Regions from separate parts of the Paenibacillus sp. 481 genome, predicted to be linked through region 4. Evidence: riboswitches for the same ligand, from Rfam matches in the RefSeq annotation. Region 4 holds a riboswitch; each other region holds the start of a gene.
The links. A riboswitch is a leader RNA that binds a small molecule or an ion and turns the genes downstream of it on or off. The one in region 4 is predicted to bind cyclic di-AMP.
Positions count from the first base shown of each region.

Region 1: it holds a riboswitch for cyclic di-AMP, as region 4 does, so the genes downstream of both, KIK04_RS22955 (C40 family peptidase) here and KIK04_RS09700 (C40 family peptidase) in region 4, are expected to answer to the same signal.
Region 2: it holds a riboswitch for cyclic di-AMP, as region 4 does, so the genes downstream of both, KIK04_RS05635 (TrkH family potassium uptake protein) here and KIK04_RS09700 (C40 family peptidase) in region 4, are expected to answer to the same signal.
Region 3: it holds a riboswitch for cyclic di-AMP, as region 4 does, so the genes downstream of both, KIK04_RS18905 (CAP domain-containing protein) here and KIK04_RS09700 (C40 family peptidase) in region 4, are expected to answer to the same signal.

Region 1 is NZ_CP075175.1:5,337,455-5,342,054, forward strand. It holds gene KIK04_RS22945 (Rrf2 family transcriptional regulator) at 1-427, opposite strand, end outside; gene KIK04_RS22950 (VOC family protein) at 613-990, opposite strand; gene KIK04_RS22955 (C40 family peptidase) at 1,181-1,657, opposite strand; cyclic di-AMP (ydaO/yuaA leader) riboswitch at 1,662-1,793, opposite strand; gene KIK04_RS22960 (NAD(P)H-dependent oxidoreductase) at 2,027-2,557, shown strand; gene KIK04_RS22965 ((2Fe-2S)-binding protein) at 2,652-3,431, opposite strand; gene KIK04_RS22970 (FecCD family ABC transporter permease) at 3,471-4,511, opposite strand; gene KIK04_RS22975 (FecCD family ABC transporter permease) at 4,508-4,600, opposite strand, start outside.
Region 2 is NZ_CP075175.1:1,330,203-1,334,802, forward strand. It holds gene KIK04_RS05630 (potassium channel family protein) at 1-101, opposite strand, end outside; gene KIK04_RS05635 (TrkH family potassium uptake protein) at 206-1,531, opposite strand; cyclic di-AMP (ydaO/yuaA leader) riboswitch at 1,623-1,810, opposite strand; gene KIK04_RS05640 (CPBP family intramembrane glutamic endopeptidase) at 2,021-3,703, shown strand; gene uvrC (excinuclease ABC subunit UvrC) at 3,826-4,600, opposite strand, start outside.
Region 3 is NZ_CP075175.1:4,278,311-4,282,910, reverse strand. It holds gene KIK04_RS18905 (CAP domain-containing protein) at 642-1,349, opposite strand; cyclic di-AMP (ydaO/yuaA leader) riboswitch at 1,356-1,484, opposite strand; gene KIK04_RS18900 (MarR family winged helix-turn-helix transcriptional regulator) at 1,881-2,303, shown strand; gene KIK04_RS18895 (hotdog fold thioesterase) at 2,355-2,762, shown strand; gene KIK04_RS18890 (NAD(P)H-dependent flavin oxidoreductase) at 2,935-3,912, shown strand; gene KIK04_RS18885 (hypothetical protein) at 4,061-4,588, opposite strand.
Region 4 is NZ_CP075175.1:2,241,555-2,246,154, reverse strand. It holds gene KIK04_RS09705 (efflux RND transporter permease subunit) at 1-1,117, shown strand, start outside; gene KIK04_RS09700 (C40 family peptidase) at 1,356-1,850, opposite strand; cyclic di-AMP (ydaO/yuaA leader) riboswitch at 1,854-1,999, opposite strand; gene KIK04_RS09695 (carbamoyl transferase) at 2,276-3,091, opposite strand; gene KIK04_RS09690 (M1 family metallopeptidase) at 3,097-4,600, opposite strand, start outside.

The sequences.
Region 1 (4,600 bases), 2.6 Mb from region 4:
AATGTATGAAATTCACAACATTTCTGTCTACCTTCTGTAAGACATGTTCTATCGTTTGAGTTTGTAAATGATTTTCCATTTTTTGCTCAGCTTCATTCATTACTTTTTCGATGAAACAATTTTGTCTATCATGTATCTTATTGTCTAAGCTACAATTAAATAACGAAGTTGTCCCCTCAATAGCATGTATGATATCTAAAAATGTAATCGTTTTTACATCTTTAATTAATTTGTATCCACCGTTTACCCCTGTGCCCGATTCAATAAAGCCGGACTTAACTAAAGTCGTTAATACTTTAGAAAGATACGTAGGCGACACTTTCTGTACTTCAGCCAATGGCTTTACACCTATTGTCTTGCCCGCTGGTAACAGGGCCAAATAAACGATCGTATGCAGGGCATAATTCGTTGCCTTCGAATACTTCACTCTTCTCACCTCTTAATTAAAGACTCAATGAGTCTATAATATCTCCAATGACTTAGATAAGTCAAGTTAGCACACCTCATCGGCCGCTTGTCTTCATCGTAAATACGCTTCAAAAAAGAAAAGACAGCCACATATTTCTGGCTGCCGTCTTTTAATGTTTATAGAGCCTATATACTAGAAACTTGTTATTTTTCCATTACAGCAAAGTAATTATCTTCATAATCGGCAAAGTTAAACACTCTGCTGGAACCCATATTTACAATTTCTCCGACTTTAACATTTTTATTGACTAATTCGCTATGTAATTCATTAAAATTCTCTGCAAAAAACATCAAAGAAGGTGTCCCCAGATTCATTCCAGGTGACATTTTAGCAACGAGTTCTTTATTGTGCAGAATGATGCTTGTCTCGGCTCCTGTTGTTGGAGCAATTTCAATCCATCTCATTCCTTGGCCGTTATTTTCTTCAGAAATGACACGAAACCCTACTTTTTCTGTCCAAAAATTCACTGCCTCATCTTGGTTATTTACATACAACATAATTTGACCGACTTTACTAATCATAACCAGCGACACTCCCTTCATAGTAAGTACATCCCAAACCCGATGCTCTTATTCCTTTCCATCGAGCAGGTTTCTGATACCCCACGACATCCGATACGGGCGATTAATGCAACAAAATGTTCTTAGCTTCCCCCTAGTTCGTCTTGTCTACTTTACGAAGAAACTTCAAACCATGCAGGTTCGTTCTTTCTTAAGCCTCATGCTCCATACTAGTCATTACGGAATATACATCCTCAGATATTACACGACGAGCTGTAACGTATCGTTTTTCGTAATAGTTCTCAGATAGTTTACTAATTCGAACACCTTTATTGCTTGAAGAATGAGCAAATTGTCCGTCTCCTATGAATATACCGGCATGAGAAATACCTTTACCGTCCGTATTAAAGAAGACAAGATCGCCAGGTTGTAAATCTTCTTGTTCCACATGTTCTCCTTCTTCGGCTTGTAACTTTGAGGTTCTTGGAAGATCTACATCATACTGATTAAATATGTGCAAAATGAATCCCGAGCAATCAAATCCATCTACGGTCGTACCTCCCCATTTATAAGGCGTCCCGACCACTTCATCAACTGCATGTTCGATCTTCATTTCATCAGCGAAGGCACTCCCCGCAAAGCTAAAACACATCACACTCACTAATAATGATGCTACAACTTTTTTCAAAACTAGTTTCCCCCTTCGATGCCTACGAGGTTAGCTAAGGGTTCGGAAGAAGGTTTCCCTATAATCTTTTTGCAATAGATTAATTCACCCAAGTGGATCCCCCGTTTCCTGAACAGGAATTCGGCAAAATACAATTTTTTTGGTACGTTTATACCCTTTCTTTTTTTACTAACCAATTCCTGCTTTATAACCATTAGAAAAATCTAACTTATGTGTCGATTTTTCTAAAATTGATCCACTAGCCCATAACTGATTTGACACTAACCTTTATGTAAGTACCTGTACTAAAAGTGCATACTTACATTTTTGTAGTGATCTCTTTATACTCAAAACATAAATCACAAACCACCCTTAAAGGAGGACAAAACTTTGAAAACTCTTGTAATCGTAACACACCCAAGCATAGAAACATCCGTCATCAATAAACGGTGGGTCGAGGAACTCCATAAATATCCGGAAAAATATACGGTACATGAATTGCATAAGGTTTACCCTGACGGAAACATCGATGTGGAAAAAGAGCAACAACTCATTGAATCACATGGTAATCTGGTTCTACAGTTCCCAGTGTATTGGTTTAATTGCCCGCCGCTGCTTAAAAAATGGCTTGATGACGTGTTTGCATATGGTTGGGCTTATGGTTCAAACGGAGGCGATAAATTAAAAGATCGCAAAATTGCTTTAGCTGTATCGGCCGGAATTAAACAAGCAGATTATAGTGCAGAGGGAAGATATAAGTACACACTGGAACATTTGTTAGCTCCTTTTGAAACTTCCTTCCTATACTGCCATGCCGATTATCGTTCGTTCTTTGCGTTTTATGGCACAGAATATGAGCCGTCTGCAAGCGAAGTGGACACAAGTGCACAAAATTATTTGAAGTTTATTAACAATCTGTAATCAATTACTTGATTAAAGCTAAATAAAAAAGAAGTATTTCCGTGTTCAGGAGATACTTCTTTTGATTTACATGAGCTCATTATGCCGCATTACCTCATTTTAATTTTGGACAAGTTAAGCAGTAATCATGATCATCCGAAATTTTGTATAAAAAGCAGCATGTCTTTCGAACACGGATCGGCGTGTCCGAATAAGACGTTGTACATTTAGGACTGTTATACTTTTTCATCGGATTCTCTCTTTCTCCAAAGAGATGTGCTGGCGCTTCTTGAACTAAATATTGAAAATCTTCTTGAATACGAGCTTTTTGTTGATCACTAGCCCCCTCTAACATGCGCCTTTCATACAGCCAATATACGGAAATAGCTGCATTTTCCCATAAAATAGAGGTCGGCACCTTTGCCACTTTGGAGACAGAATTCCACACTTCCGCCATATTCCCCGCAAAAATACGTTGAATCATTTGTTCACGCCAAATATACCGATCTCCGCCTGTAGGCTCGGTTACTCGCCAATCGCTTAAACATACCTCAGGCAGCCAAGACTTGTCTTCATCCACGGACTCAATATGACAGTTTTCAATCGAGTAATCCAATCCCTTATTAAACATCGTCATGGCATAAAGGCCAGAAGCCATTGTGAGATAAGCATATCTCTTGGACAATTGAGACAAGCTAGCAGCTGCATTTGAGCATTGAAAGATCGTCTTTGCCGCTTCTAAGTATTCCTGACACTTTGCTGTATCCAACAAATCTACCGCTGGAATGGATAAACGGCTGTCTCGCGACGCATGTAAGGTCAAACGAAAATGTTCTGTTAGAATGTTTACTTCCTCTGGCTCAAACAAGGACAGCTGCAAGTTACTCTTATTCATTCTCTCTCTACCTCTTCCATGTAGGCTGTTTCCCATCAGTTATTGATGACGATTACGATACAGTAAGTAAATAAAAAATGGCGCCCCAATTCCAGATACAAATACACCGGCTGGAATATCAAGCGGAATAAAGGCGGTTCTGGCCACGATATCTGCTGCACACACGATCATCCCACCGATGAGGGCCGACACGAGAACCAATCCTCCCATTGCTCGTCCAACCAGTTGTCTGGCGATATGCGGTGCAATTAAACCTACAAATCCTATGCCTCCAGCGAACGCTACAGCCGATCCTGCTAAGGCAACACTAACAAATAGCAAACCGAATCGGTGCATTTGCACCCGAACACCTAGACTAGTGGCGACTTGGTCCCCCATCTCCTGTGCATTCGCGGTTCTGGAAAATAATAAGGTTAATGGGACAAAAATAAGCACCCAGGGTAGCATAGCATAAACCTTCGCCCAACTCGCACCGTATACACTTCCAGTTAGCCAGAGATAAGCATGGCTCGTAGTGACCGTACTACCGAGTACGAGCAGCAACGTGGTCATCGCCCCCATCGCTGCCGCCATCCCAATTCCGACAAGAACAAGTCGAATCGGGGTGACCCCTTTTTTCCATGCTAATGTATAAACAAGCATAGACATGATTCCGGCACCTGCTATAGCGGCAGCAGGCAGCCATTTCATGCTTATGGAGCCAGCAAAATAAGTGATAAAAATAACAGCCGCGAAGGAAGCTCCACCTGTAATCCCAACTATATCTGGAGAGCCAAGCGGATTTCTAATCATACTTTGCAAAATAAGGCCCGAAACGCCAAGCGCAGCTCCCACGAGCAAGGCAAGTAACATGCGCGGAAGTCTGATGGAATCAATAATAAACGTAAATTTCCCATTCCCGATGCCCAATACTTGTTTGATTACCTCTACAGGGGGAATCATCGTACTACCGATGGATAACCCCACCAAAAATAGCATGAGAAGTAGACATCCTAATCCAAAAAGGACAACGATCGTTTTCTTGTCCAGAAAAATAGACGCTGTTGCAGACCGATTTCGTAACGAAATGTATTTACTCACGTTTTTTTAAGCCCCCTGCGCGCAATATAAATAAAGAAGGGTGTTCCAATTATAGCGGTCATGACGCCAATCGGAACTTCCTGGGGCAT
Region 2 (4,600 bases), 910 kb from region 4:
TTATCGATGCCTAGCACCTGATGCCCGAGCTTCACGAGCTCCTTTGCTAAACTAGATCCAAATCGGCCCATGCCGACGACTGCAAATTGCTGTAACACCATCTTGACGTAATCCCCTTCGTCCAATACTCATTCAACTATTTATTCCCTCGTAGCCACCAATTGATGCTTGCCTTGTGGGAACCTGTTCATTCCTGTGTGCAAGGTTATCCAATTGTAATTTTACCTTCTGGATGACGGTACAGCTCGCGCTCGCTTTTCGGTCCAAGCGCGTACGCCAATGTCAGTGGTCCAAGCCGGCCAGCAAACATCGTTACACATAACAACAACTTGCCGATATCAGACAATTCAGGCGTAATGCCCATCGACAGGCCGACCGTGCCAAATGCTGATGTCGTTTCAAACAAAATTTTGATGAACAGTTGATCCTCGGTCGTCGTCAAAATCATCGTAATGATGATGACCCACGACAAAGCCAGCAGCGTTAGTGTTACCGCTTTAAAAATACGGTCAATCGCAAGGCGGTTACGAAACAATACAATATCCTCTTTACCGCGAATCATCGCAATAACCGCGCCAATCAATATGGCAAACGTCGTCGTCTTAATCCCACCGCCTGTCGACCCTGGCGAAGCACCGATAAACATCAAAATAATAATAAAAAACTGTGATGCTTGGCGCATAGCCCCGATATCGATGGAGTTAGGCCCTGCCGTACGTGGTGATACGGATTGGAACAGCGAAGCCCAGAACTTCTCCCACCCGTTCATACTGCCTAATGTCTTAGTGTTCGTAAACTCGAATACGAGAATAACGATCGCACCTAGGACAATTAGCAAGCTCGTCATCGATATAACCACTTTACTATGCAGCGAAAGCCGCTTAGTCGTCTTATAATCGAACAAGTCTGACAGCACAATAAAGCCGAGGCCGCCCGATATAATTAAAAACATGGTGACGAGGTTCACGATAGGGTCCCCTACATAACTGGTGAAGCTAGAGAACGGACCACTAATCGGGCCAAACAAATCAAATCCCGCATTGTTAAATAAGGAAATGGCATGAAAAATCCCATAATATATAGCCTGTCCAATCGGCATATCAAATGACCAGCGGAGAGCGAACAAGATCGCCGCCGTCCCTTCGATAATAAAAGCAAACATGACTACTTTCCGAATAAGGCGCACGATCCCCTCCATGCTGCCTTGATTTAACGCTTCCTGCAAAATAAGCCGATCTTTAAGCGAAATCCGCTTTTTGAAGGCAAAGGCAATCAGTGTTGCCATCGTCATAAATCCTAAGCCGCCCACTTGAATCAAACATAGAAGCACAATTTGCCCGAACAGCGTAAAATGTGTTCCCGTATCCACGACAACTAGCCCCGTTACACACGTCGCGGATGTAGCGGTGAAGAGCGCGTCGATAAAGGATAAAGTTTTTCCGTCGGTGTTGGACAACGGAAGCATAAGTAAAAATGCCCCAAATAAAATAATAAATGCGAACCCTGATACTAAAGTTTGCGGGGGCGTCAAATGCCAACGTTTTGCTGAAAGCAATGTTTTCAGAGCTTACACCTCTTTTTAGTCACGAAAAAAAGCACTGGAAATCCCAATGCTCGCGCTGGTATCCTGACGTAAAATGCCTACGAGGTTAGCTGACGGATTCGGGCACGTCCAGGTCGCCCTATTCATCTGACCAACGATACGGAAAGCACAATATCCTACTTTCACGTCGTTAATCAGTACGAAATTCACCCCAAAAATTCGGTTCCCCCGCTTTCGCAACTATGCGAAACTCGGCTTGTTATTCGATTCATAACGAGATTATAAACGTTTAGTTAGCCACACACAAAGTCATAGAACGCGCAAAAATGCAATAAAAAGCGGTGAAATAGCGGCAGATAACGCTTACAAACGGTTGTTTTCACGCTGTCATTTCGTAAAACGTCGATTTTCAAGCCTTCTCTTGCTAAACTATACAAATAATCTTATTTGCACGAACAAAATGGAGGTGAACCTCACATGAAATTGAAGCAAAACCGTACTCGTCTGCCACGCTTTCTAATAGCTGCATCCGCTATTGGATTTCTATTATTCCTGATGATGCAGATCATCATCCCACAACTACAGAGCCAGCAAGCAGTGGAGCCTAACTTGCGCTTACTGTCCAAGTCAGAGGCCGAAGCACGAGCGACTTCATTCATCCAACAGCAATGGAGCGGAGACATTAGGGTCGCTCCACACAGCGATACTTCGGTCGTGTATACGACGAACAAAATGTTTTCGGGCTACGTCAATAAGGAAGGCGTACTCGAACAGTACAAGCGCTGGGATAAACAGGCGCCTATGGATACGTATCGCGTCCTGCTTCCTGTCCTTGCAGGTGAGCAAGCTGGGACACTACGTGTTGACATTCATCTGACAACAGGCAGTGTCGTCGGATTTGGTTTCGTGAGCGATGATACACTTACATCCACATCCACAAAAAGAACACAGCAGTCACTGCCTGATTCATCACCATCGACAGCTACACATCAGACGCAGCAAGCCAAACTTGCAGAGGAAGCGGCTTATTCACTCGGCTGGAAGAAACAATCGTTCGTACTGGATCGCGAACTGCCCAATCATACTTATCTGTTTCACGTCCCGACCGCAAAAGTAGGACAATCCAAGCTGCATATTGAAGTTGAAGTGGCCGACCGTGCCGTTATTCGAGCCGAACCTGTGTGGGTCGTTCCTGATGCTTATGAACAACTCATTCAGAAGCAGACAGATACGGCACAAAACGTATACCGTTACGGTTATTTGTGGGTCTCATTTGCCCTCAGTGCACTCGCTATTTTGATGTGCATTCGATATCGGAACACGGTTCGCTTCGGTTCCAACACGATGATCGCGCTGACACTCGTGTCGGGCGGAATTTCACTGCTGCACATTTGGAATGTACTGCCTAGCCAAATTGCGCTGGAACTAGAAGTACCAGCTGCCAAGCTCAATTTGACATTTATTTCGCTCATTCAATACGGAATTACACTTATTCAAGGCATTGGAGTCTATTTTGCGCTCGTCGCAGGACGCCAATTATGGAAAGACACGACGTACGGCGACCTGATGCCAACATGGCGTAATGCGCATTTTGGTCATCATCTTGTGCGCTCCCTTTGGCTTGGACTTCTTTTTGCTGGGTTGTTGCTTGGCGTTCAGACGATCATTTTCTTCTGCTTAGAACGGGGGTTTGATACTTGGACGGCGAATGATGCCCAACAATCGCCTCTCAATATGACATACATGGCTTTTTTCCCGTTACTTGCTTGGGTAGCAGCCATTTCAGAAGAAGTCGTGTATCGTTTGTTCGGGGTAGGTTTATTTTTACGGTGGCTACGCAATCCGTGGCTCGCAGGCATGATTCCAACCTTGATTTGGGCATTCGGACATGTCCTTTATCCGGTATATCCGTTCTATTCCCGGCCACTTGAACTGCTTATAATCGGGTTCTGCTTTTTGTTTATTATGGTGAAACACGGATTTTGGACTGCTTTATTTGCACACTTGATGATTGACACGATACTTATGTCGCAATATTTTTTATGGAGCGGATCACTCGGCAGTGTATTCGTTGGTATCACTTACTTGCTATTGCCTATCGTTATTGTGTATGTCATTCGCGCCTATCACAGCAGGCCATTCGCAAAGTTCACTGGCTAAATGCCCTACTATAAAAAGAACCCTTAACTCTTCCGCCTCGGATTCAGCTGAACCAAAGCGAAATGGGTTAAGGGTTCTTTACTGGATTAGTATCGTTACTGTTGCCTACTAAGACTCATTTGCTACTGGGACTCATCGGATATCCGCTCATCATCTGCTACAGGCTCATCTTCCTGCTCGTTGCGCAGCGATTGCAAAATGGTGCGTGCCAGCTTGTCGCCAATTCCGACTGGGCGGAAATCTTCAACCGCAGCCTCGCGTATTTTTTTAAGCGAGCCAAAATGCTTGAGCAGCATTTTGCGCCGCTTCTCGCCAATGCCCGGAATCGAATCCAATGCCGATGTAACCATCGATTTGGCACGCCGCTCGCGGTGAAACGTAATGGCGAAGCGATGCACCTCGTCTTGGATGCGCTGCAACAAGTAAAATTCTTGACTGTCTCGCGGCAGCGGCACGACTTGCGGCGGATCGCCAGCCATAAGCTGTGCCGTTTTGTGCTTGGCATCTTTGACTAAGCCGCAGACCGGCACAGCAAGTCCAAGCTCATTTTCCAGCACGTCAAGCGCAGCAGATATTTGTCCTCGCCCGCCGTCCACAATAATGAGGCCTGGCAGCTCCAACTGCTCCTTGAGCACGCGCTCATAACGGCGGCGAATCACTTCTCGCATCGTTTCATAATCGTCAGGGCCTTGTACGGTCCGTACTTTATATTTGCGATATTCCTTCTTATCTGGCTTACCGTCAACAAATACGACCATTGCAGACACCGGGTCAGCACCTTGGATGTTAGAGTTATCAAATGCCTCGATACGGCCGCCTGCAATATCAATCCCTATGGCCTCACCTAATCGTTCGACTGCGTGCAGCGTACGCTCCTCATCACGCTCCAGCAGCTTA
Region 3 (4,600 bases), 2.0 Mb from region 4:
ATTGAAGGATTTTGTGAATGTTACTCTTGCTATTAAGGAAATTAAAGGTTTTCCACCATGAAATTAATATTATTATCACAAAAATCGCTGTTTTAAGTGGCTTTTTTATATACGTGTATGAGGTATCAATGCTTGGGTAATGAGGAGTTTATTCAATCGACGATTTGTAACAAGAAAAGAACGTGTAATTATGATATTTTGCTTTTTTTCTGAAATACAGTACGCAAATTTTGCATACTGTACTCTCTGGTTTTATTGACTAAACCAGAATTGATTGTCGGCTCCAACTGGTGTTATTGATTAAACAAACAAAAATAAACATATTATAATGGTTAAGTTACCTAATTTTATAACAATCATTTTGTCACCTCCTTCATTTCAATTAATAATAGTCTATTCTGCTGTAGTTCAATTGATACTAAAAGTTGTCTGCAACTAATGTTAAACAAGAACCAGAGGGGACTCTAAAGTTGTAAATTAAGCAGGAGTTTAATTTATTTAATATGAGCAAATAATATTTCATTGAACTCCTTGCCGTAAGGGTATTTTTACCCCACCCAAACAAAAAACACCCCGAAATCCCAATGAGATTTCGAGGTGCCTCTTTTAGCGGATTACTCCGCGCTATTATAAAGTTGTACTTAGCCTTTGAATAATTGCACCCAAACTCCGTTATAATAAGCTACACCGATAGAAGAGTATTGGCCCTTCATGATGTTCTCACGGTGACCAGGGCTGTTCATCCAGTCCTTCATCACTTGTGCTGGAGATTGTTGGCCTTTAGCGATGTTCTCGCCAGCCGTGTTGTATTTCACGCCGAACTGCTTCATCATATCGAACGGCGAACCGTAAGTTGGCGAAGTGTGGCTGAAGTAGTTTTTGCTATGCATGTCTTTTGCTTTTACCATAGCTACGTCGTTCAATTGGGAATCAGCTTTCAATGGCTGAAGACCTGCTTTGGAACGCTCTTGGTTAACCAAGTTGATAACTTGTTGTGCAAAGTTATTTTTGTCTTGGTTTTCGTTGTTACCGTTGTTGCTAGGATTTGTTGGCTTAGACGGTTGTTCTGGTTTAGTAACTTCTGGCTTTTGCACTTCAGGCTTAGATGGCTTGGATGGCTTTTCCGTACCTGGCTTGTTCATGCCCGGGAAGTATTTTTCCATCAAGTCAGCAAGGGCTTTATCCATGTTACCTTTGTTTCCTTGGAAACCTTGGAAATTAACAAAGCAGTTCGGGTTTTGAACTTGAACTGGCTCTTTTGCTGGTGCAGCAGATACCGCTCCTGCAGAAATTACTGGTGTTAGTGCCAAGGCACCTGCTACGACTACTTTCGTCATATGTTTCTTCATACTAAATATCTCTCCCTTTGGTAGCCTACGAGGTTAGCTGACGGGTTCGGGTCAAAAGGTCTCCCCTACCGCTTATGGCGGCTTCACCCCACTATGTGGGTCCCCCGTGCCTTTTGGCTTCGGCTTGTTTTTTTAATACTTTCACATGTTAACATGGATCAACAAAGAGATCATTTTAAAAATAATAGAAATAAACATAAATATTTACAAACTGTAACTTTTTCATTTCAGCGCTGTTACCTGCACTTCACACATTTCTCCGCCCCAAAATGCACGTCATTTTTTTTCCTTCTACTAATAGCTAATCAAAGCTAAATTCAACTCTACGAATCTCTCATCTATATAAAATGCGACATCCCTTTAACAATTCCATTAAAGATGACAATCTTTTCGCTCATTCCACCCCCAATCCAGCCACCAATAAAAATTTTTTATCCACTTTACTCGTATACAAGGTAATTTTCGTGTGTTATATTTTGGATATATTCGCCATTTTGAATAAGTAAGAAAGGAACGGAGAGCAGCATTCACATGGAACCGATCGAAGATTGTCTAACCTTTTTGCTCGGCAAAGCATCCCAACGTGCATATCAAATTGCTAAAGCCAAGCTGCAACCGTATGGCGTCACGCCCGTACAGCACGCACTTCTCCATCTGCTATGGGAAAAAGACGGACAGCACAGCTCCGAGCTAGGCGAACGCCTCCGACTCGACTCTGCGACCATGACCGGGTTGCTCGATCGTCTCGCGCAAAGCGAGCTTATTGAACGCCGGCCAAGTCCGACAGACCGCCGAATGAATCATATCTTTTTGACACCACGCAGTCAGGAATTGCAAGCTCCGTTATCCATTTGTATCGAAGATACGCACAAGGAAGCGTTGCAGGACTTTACAGCAGACGAAATCGCCCAGCTCAAAGGTATGCTCGCTCGATTCATTGGCCTTCATCCATAAGCTTAAACCCTCATGCTTAACCCATACCGAACAGAAAGCGAGGTTCATTTCATGCATCAAATGAAACCATTAAGCGAAACCATGCTTGGTGCCTTAGGCATCGAGCTTGGAGAAATCACACCCGAACGAGTAACGGCTACCATGCCTGTTAACGCGGCGACACACCAGCCTTTCGGGCTACTCCACGGGGGTGCGTCTGTCGCACTTGCAGAAACCGTCGCCAGCTTAGGCACGTGGTTCCTCATCGATCAAACAACCGAAGCCGCTGTCGGACTCGAAATTAACGCCAATCACATTCGCTCCAAGCAATCAGGAACGGTGACCGCCATCGCAATACCACTGCACAAAGGCCGTTCCACCATGGTCTGGGAAATCAAAATTGTGGATGAAGACCAACATCTCATCAGCATCGCCCGCTGTACCGTCGCTATTATTAAACAGAAGAAGACCCTTAACTAATTTTCAAAAAGAACAAAAGTGATCAACGGCTGCTATGCTATTTTGTAGCCCCAAGAATTGATTGCGCTTACATTGTAATATACATGATACAATTGCCTAACTGCCCTACCTACACCGATCAGCCAACTTTACAGATACAGAAAAATATCAAACCGCGAGAGGATGAGTTCAATTGTCTAAACGACTACCGCAACAAATGACTCAGCAGCTCAGTTTGCCTGTTATCGTCGCCCCCATGTTCCTTATTTCTAGTCCGAAAATGGTTATCGAGAGCTGTAAAGCAGGCCTTATCGGGTCATTTCCACTTCTGAACGCTCGCACAGCCGAAGACCTTGACGACTGGATGCAGCAAATTACGGATGCGCTCTATGCGGCCAAGGCCAAAGAGCCTGGGCGCCGTATCGCTCCGTGGGCAGTTAACCTGATCGTCCACCGCACGAACAAGCGCTTCGAAACCGATTTAGCGCTTATTGTGAAACACCAGCCACCGATTGTCATTACATCGCTCGGTGATCCGCAGCCAATCGTTGACGTCGTGCATCAATATGGCGGACTCGTGTTTGCAGATGTCAGCACGCTCAAGCACGCTGACAAAGCCGCACAGCGTGGCGTGGACGGACTCGTCCTCGTATGCAGCGGCGCAGGCGGACACGCGGGGGCGATCAATCCGCTCGCCTTTATCGCCGAAGTCAAAAAAACTTGGACCGGCATCACGATCCTCGCCGGCAGCATCTCTAACGGCCAAGACATATTGGCCGCCGAAGTACTCGGTGCCGATCTCGCCTACATGGGCACACGCTTTATTGCGACGACCGAGAGCTTTGCCCATCACGATTACCAAACGATGCTGATCGAATCCACACTAGATGACCTGATTTACACCGATGCCATTAGCGGCGTAAAGGGCAATTACCTCATTCCGAGTATTCGCAATGCCGGACTCGATCCAGCCAAGCTGCTAAAAAAAGATAGCATCGATTTCTCGCAACTCAATGCCACCAACGCCAAAGCGTGGAAAAATATTTGGTCGGCTGGCCAAGGCTTAGGCGCCATTGAGCAAGTCGCATCCGTTGCACAAGTTGCAGCGGAGTTAAAGCAACAATACAAACAAGCCTTGCATCAACTGCAACTCACCAGCGTTCCTGACTAAGTACATGATCCAATAAAAAAGGCAAGCTGCCAGCATCGGTCATCGTTGGCAGCTTGCCTTTTGTTGTTTATCAACCACATGGTTACCTATCAACTAGCATCACCAATGCCCATTGCCCATCACACGTAACGAATCAAGCTAATCAAACTTAACTAATAATTGCCCACCTTTCTATGTCCGTTTTCGAGTACCTGTCCCTCACTCCCCAACCCTCTCCTGTACGCGGCAGACGTCGATGCTCCTGCGCTACCGACTGCGAAAATTCCAGCGGCACATATACACAATGCTTCTCGTATGTATGGCCCCTTCGCTTAAACTCGTACACCACCTCCTTTTTTCCTAGCTCAAGCGGCGTCCATAACAACGACGCATCCAGCTTAACATACTGCATCGGCACATCTTCTGATACTCGTATCGTCTGCGACTTGCGATAGAGCCCACCTAATATGATTCGCGACGATAACCGTTGCAGCGTATGCTCCGCACTAATCGCCTGAATCCCCGCAAAATAACGTCCGTCTCTCCCTAGCCCAAAGCTATATTCCTCATTGGCACAGTATCTAGAACCGTGAAACTTAAACGGCAGCGATCGACAAACACGCTCCATTTCCGTTAAAGTCTCACAATATTGACCGAGTAAGATAAACGATTTTAGTTTTACGATATAAGCATCCATACTTACACCATC
Region 4 (4,600 bases):
GGACTTCGCCTCTGGCGGCTTTAGTGGCAACGACCTGAAGTTGTTCGTATATGGCGATAACTTGGACAAAATGAAGCCTGTCGTAGCTGATTTAGAAAAGCGGTTAGCGAAGGTAGAAGGTCTAAGTGATGTGCAGTCCAGTTTATCTGACGCATATGAAGAATACACATTTTCGATTGATCATAAAAAGCTAAGCCAGTATGGCCTAACGTCTGCTGATGTCGGCATGTTGCTCAGTCAACAGCGGGAACGGCCTGTGTTAACAACCGTCGAGAAGGACGGGGAAGAGCTGAATGTATATTTGCAGGTGAAAGAAGAAAAGACGAAGTCGGTAGATGACCTGTTGAATCGCGAATTGACGACTCCTCTTGGAACCAAGGTTAAAGTGTCTGAAGTCGTTAAGGTGAACGAAGGTACAACATCGGATACGATTACACGCAAAAATGGTCGTCTTGTGCTTGATGTCAGCGGCAAAATAAACGGAGCCAACGTTGGCGAAGTATCGGCTGCTGCTCAGAAGGAAGTAGATGCAATGAAACTTCCGACTGGTGTTGAGATTTCCACAGGCGGTGTGACGGCTGATATTCAAGAATCGTTTACACAGCTTGGAGTTGCCATGTTGGCGGCGATCGCTATTGTGTACTTGATTTTAGTTATCACTTTCGGCGGTGGAGCGGCGCCATTCGCTATCCTGTTCTCGCTTCCATTTACGGTTATCGGAGCGATGGTGGCTCTCTATATAGCTGGGGAGACGATTAGTATATCTGCACTTATCGGTATGCTGATGCTGATCGGTATCGTTGTGACGAATGCAATTGTATTGATTGACCGTGTTATCCAAAAGGAAGAGGAAGGCTATTCTGTACGTGAAGCCTTGCTAGAAGCGGCAACGACGCGTCTCCGTCCTATTCTGATGACGGCGATCGCGACGATCGGGGCGTTAATTCCGCTGGCTATCGGGATGGAAGGCGGCGGCGTAATCTCTCGTGGTCTCGGTGTGACGGTAATCGGTGGCTTGACCAGTTCGACACTGCTGACGCTGCTTATCGTACCGATCGTCTATGAGATGATCGTGAAGCTGCGCCGCAAGAAATCGAATCATAATGCTGCTGCCTAACGATAAACCATAAACGTAAAGAAATAGAGAGCTGTTCTCCATGATTGGGGAATGGCTCTCTTTTTGCTTGTTTGCTAGGCAGTGTGGAATGATAGCGTTTGTGTTACTTTTTGAAAAAAAGGGTAATACGAATTATACGATGTTCAACCTGAAATAAAACAAGCCTGGTAAAGTGCGATAATATCGCCTTTTACCAAGCTTGTCCCATAAACGAATAGCTTATAACGTGAAATGAATGCTATTTGCCGCTCTGTGCAGTTGCAACTGCATAGCTCGCGTAACTGTCGAACTTCTCTTCGGCCATTACGCGACGAGCGCCCAAATAGCGCTTCTCATAATAGTCCATGCTTAGTTTGTCGATGCGTACACCGTCGTTGGATGCCGAATGAGCAAACTTGCCGTTACCGACAAAAATACCAACGTGTGATACACCTTTACCGCTAGTGTTAAAAAAGACCAAGTCTCCAGGACGGAGTTCATCTTTGCTGACCTTATCTCCTTCTTCAAATTGCGAGGAAGAGGAACGAGTCAAATCGATGCCCATTTTGTCGAATACGTATTTCGTAAAGCCCGAGCAGTCAAAACCGCTTGTTGTCGAACCTCCGTATGAATACGGAACTCCTAGTAAGTCTTCGATCGTATTGTCCATCTTGGATGCTGCAAATGCGCTGCCTGTACTAAAAGAGAACAGGACGCTCAGACCCAGCACCGCTGTAGCCAGCTTCTTTTTCAATTGGTTAAGCCCCTTCCTTGCCTGCGAGGTTAGCTGAAGGGTTCGGTTGAAGGTAACCTATGATCTCTGCTTGCGGCAAGATCAATTCACCCGTAAAGACTGGTTCCCCCGTTTCCCGGATGTGGACGGGAATTCGGCGCATTTTGGAATGTCACATCTAGATTACGGTACATAAATTACAAAATTGAAAGAACTAGATCTGATTTAATTACAAAGTTGTAACAAATCTAAGGTTTATTTTAGCAGACGGGTTTTGTTTTTACAAACCATTTTTGCCCTATTCACAAAAAAAACTTGCTTGATCGGCAATAGCCGACGACAAGCAAGCCTTTTTATGCAAGATCTGTTCGATAAATGTAACGGTCAGGAAATGGTTCGACAACGATTATTCAGCAACCGCTCGTTAACTACTGTAACTACCGTAACTACTTCGTGTTGTCTGCTTCGCGCCATACCGCGTAGCGGGCAGATAGCCCCCACATTTTAAGAAATACGCGCACGGCTGGGAACGCTTGCTGCAAAATAAGTGCCGTCATTCCCGTCCATAAGAAAGCTGCACTGGTTACAGCTATGCTGCACGCCAAGCCTATAGCCATAAATAGGGCCGATAGTCCAAGTGTAGGCAGCAAGCGCCTTATGCCAATACCAAGAGCACGATGCAGTGCCGTCTCAGAAGCGACGCCAAATTTTAAAAAGAGGAACACATGGTGTAACAGCCAGCCGCCTAAAGCCCATACGAGCGCGAATGGTAACAAATCAGTAAGGAGTGTTTGTAAGCTCGGATGCCTAGCTAATGACTTTGCTGCCAGCGGTATGAACCAGTAGGCCGGTGCCAAGAGTACGGTCATTTCCAACACATATAAAAATAGTATCGATTTCCACGTTGTTTTGATGCCTTTAAAAAAGCTAAGTCCTACACGCGAGTGCGCCATGGAGTAAAATAGGCCAGCATGGATGAGCGGGGTCAGTAGCATGTGAACAACAATAAACGCTAGTGCCGTCCACAAATAAGGTGTATACTCGCTCGTCTTCATCAAATGAAACTGGCTTTCCATTATAAACAGCTGCGCACTTAGTTCAGTTGGCGGGGGGTTAGGGTAACGATGGAGCACGGGAACGACGATATCTTCGATGAATCGGTACAGAAAAAAGCCCCACAGCAGCTGATATAAGAACAAAATAATGCCGATATACACATGATCTTTTAACCAAGTCCATCCTTCATGTACATATAATTTCATCGTTATCACCACCCTAGCACGTTCGTTATCGCTTCCATTAATTTAACGACAGTCAAATTGGAGCGCGTTCGCAACGGTTCTTCAACCTCAGCTCGCATATAATTGTTAATATGCTTATTTTCGAGCACGATTTTGTAAAGGGGATCAACCATGACCCATTCTAACGGTTTGGGGTGGCTAATCTTGTAGCGAATGCGATCACCATCGCCATTCCATACTTTGCGTGTAATGCTGCCGTCAGCAAAGCTGAACACAATGGTGATGTTCGGATAATCGGCTCCCAGCTTCCGAATATGTACGGTAGATTCGTAGTGATTATCGTTTCCTTGGGCAATTCGCTCGGTCTGGATACTTTCAACCGCAAAGTCAGCCATTTTGTCACTGTACACATATTGATTGAAAAATTGGGTCCATTTTTGCTTCGTCACCTGCTCGACGACCCGTTGGAAATCGGCAGTAGTCGGATGTTTGAAGCGGTACTTCTGCGTGTACGTTCGCAATATGCGCTGCATGGTCTTGTCCCCGACTTGAGCCTCCATCGCTCGTAGCACGAGCTTGGCACGCAAGTACACATTTTCGGCGTAATGATCTTGATGGTTGTAGCGCCATGCCTCAAGCTTCAATGGCGCTGGGCTCGTAATGTAGCTCGCCTGTACGGCCAAGTTAGGCGTGACACCGAATTCTTCTTCCATCAACTTATCTTCTGCATAAGAAGTGAAGCCCTCATCTAGCCATGCCTCTTCGAATTCATTGGAGGCGAGCAGGCCATAAAAATATTGATGGCCAATTTCGTGTACGACGGTTCTTTCTAAATCGTAGCCAGGGCTATCGTCCTCCGCGCCAAAGGCGGTAACGAGCGTAGGGTACTCCATGCCCCCAGCACCATTAGCCGATTTAGGCGGAACGACAATCGACAGCGTCGAATAAGGATACTCTCCGTACCACTCGCTATATTTAGCCAAGGCTGTTTTGGCCGCATATAAATATCTTTCTTTCAGTTCCTTATGCTTCGGGTCCAAATAAAGCTTAATGCGCACCCCAGGTACATGCTTGGCCGAAAAAGGTTCTTCAAAGTAGACGAAGTTAGGCGAAGCAGCCCATGCAAAGTCGTGCACATCATCGGCATAAAATTGATACGTTTTCCAGCCCTGCTCATTTACAGGTGTCTTCGTCGGAAACCCAGTTGCAGCCACGATATATGGCTCAGGCACTTTAATTCGGACACTATAAATGCTGAAATTCGAATAAAATTCCGAATTTCCATGGTATTGATGCACGTTCCACCCTTCGGATGTACGGCCACGAACGCCAGCTTTTTCATAGGCAGCTACCTTCGGGAACCATTGTCCAGCCATGACAAAGTTATCGGAGTAACCCATGCGGGCAAATACTTTGGGCAGCTTCACTTCATATTTCATTTTTAAAGTAATAGCCTCAGTTGCCTTAACGGGTTGCGGAAGCCTAATTTTCATGACCGTTCGATCAAGCTCGTTGCCATCATCCGGCTGC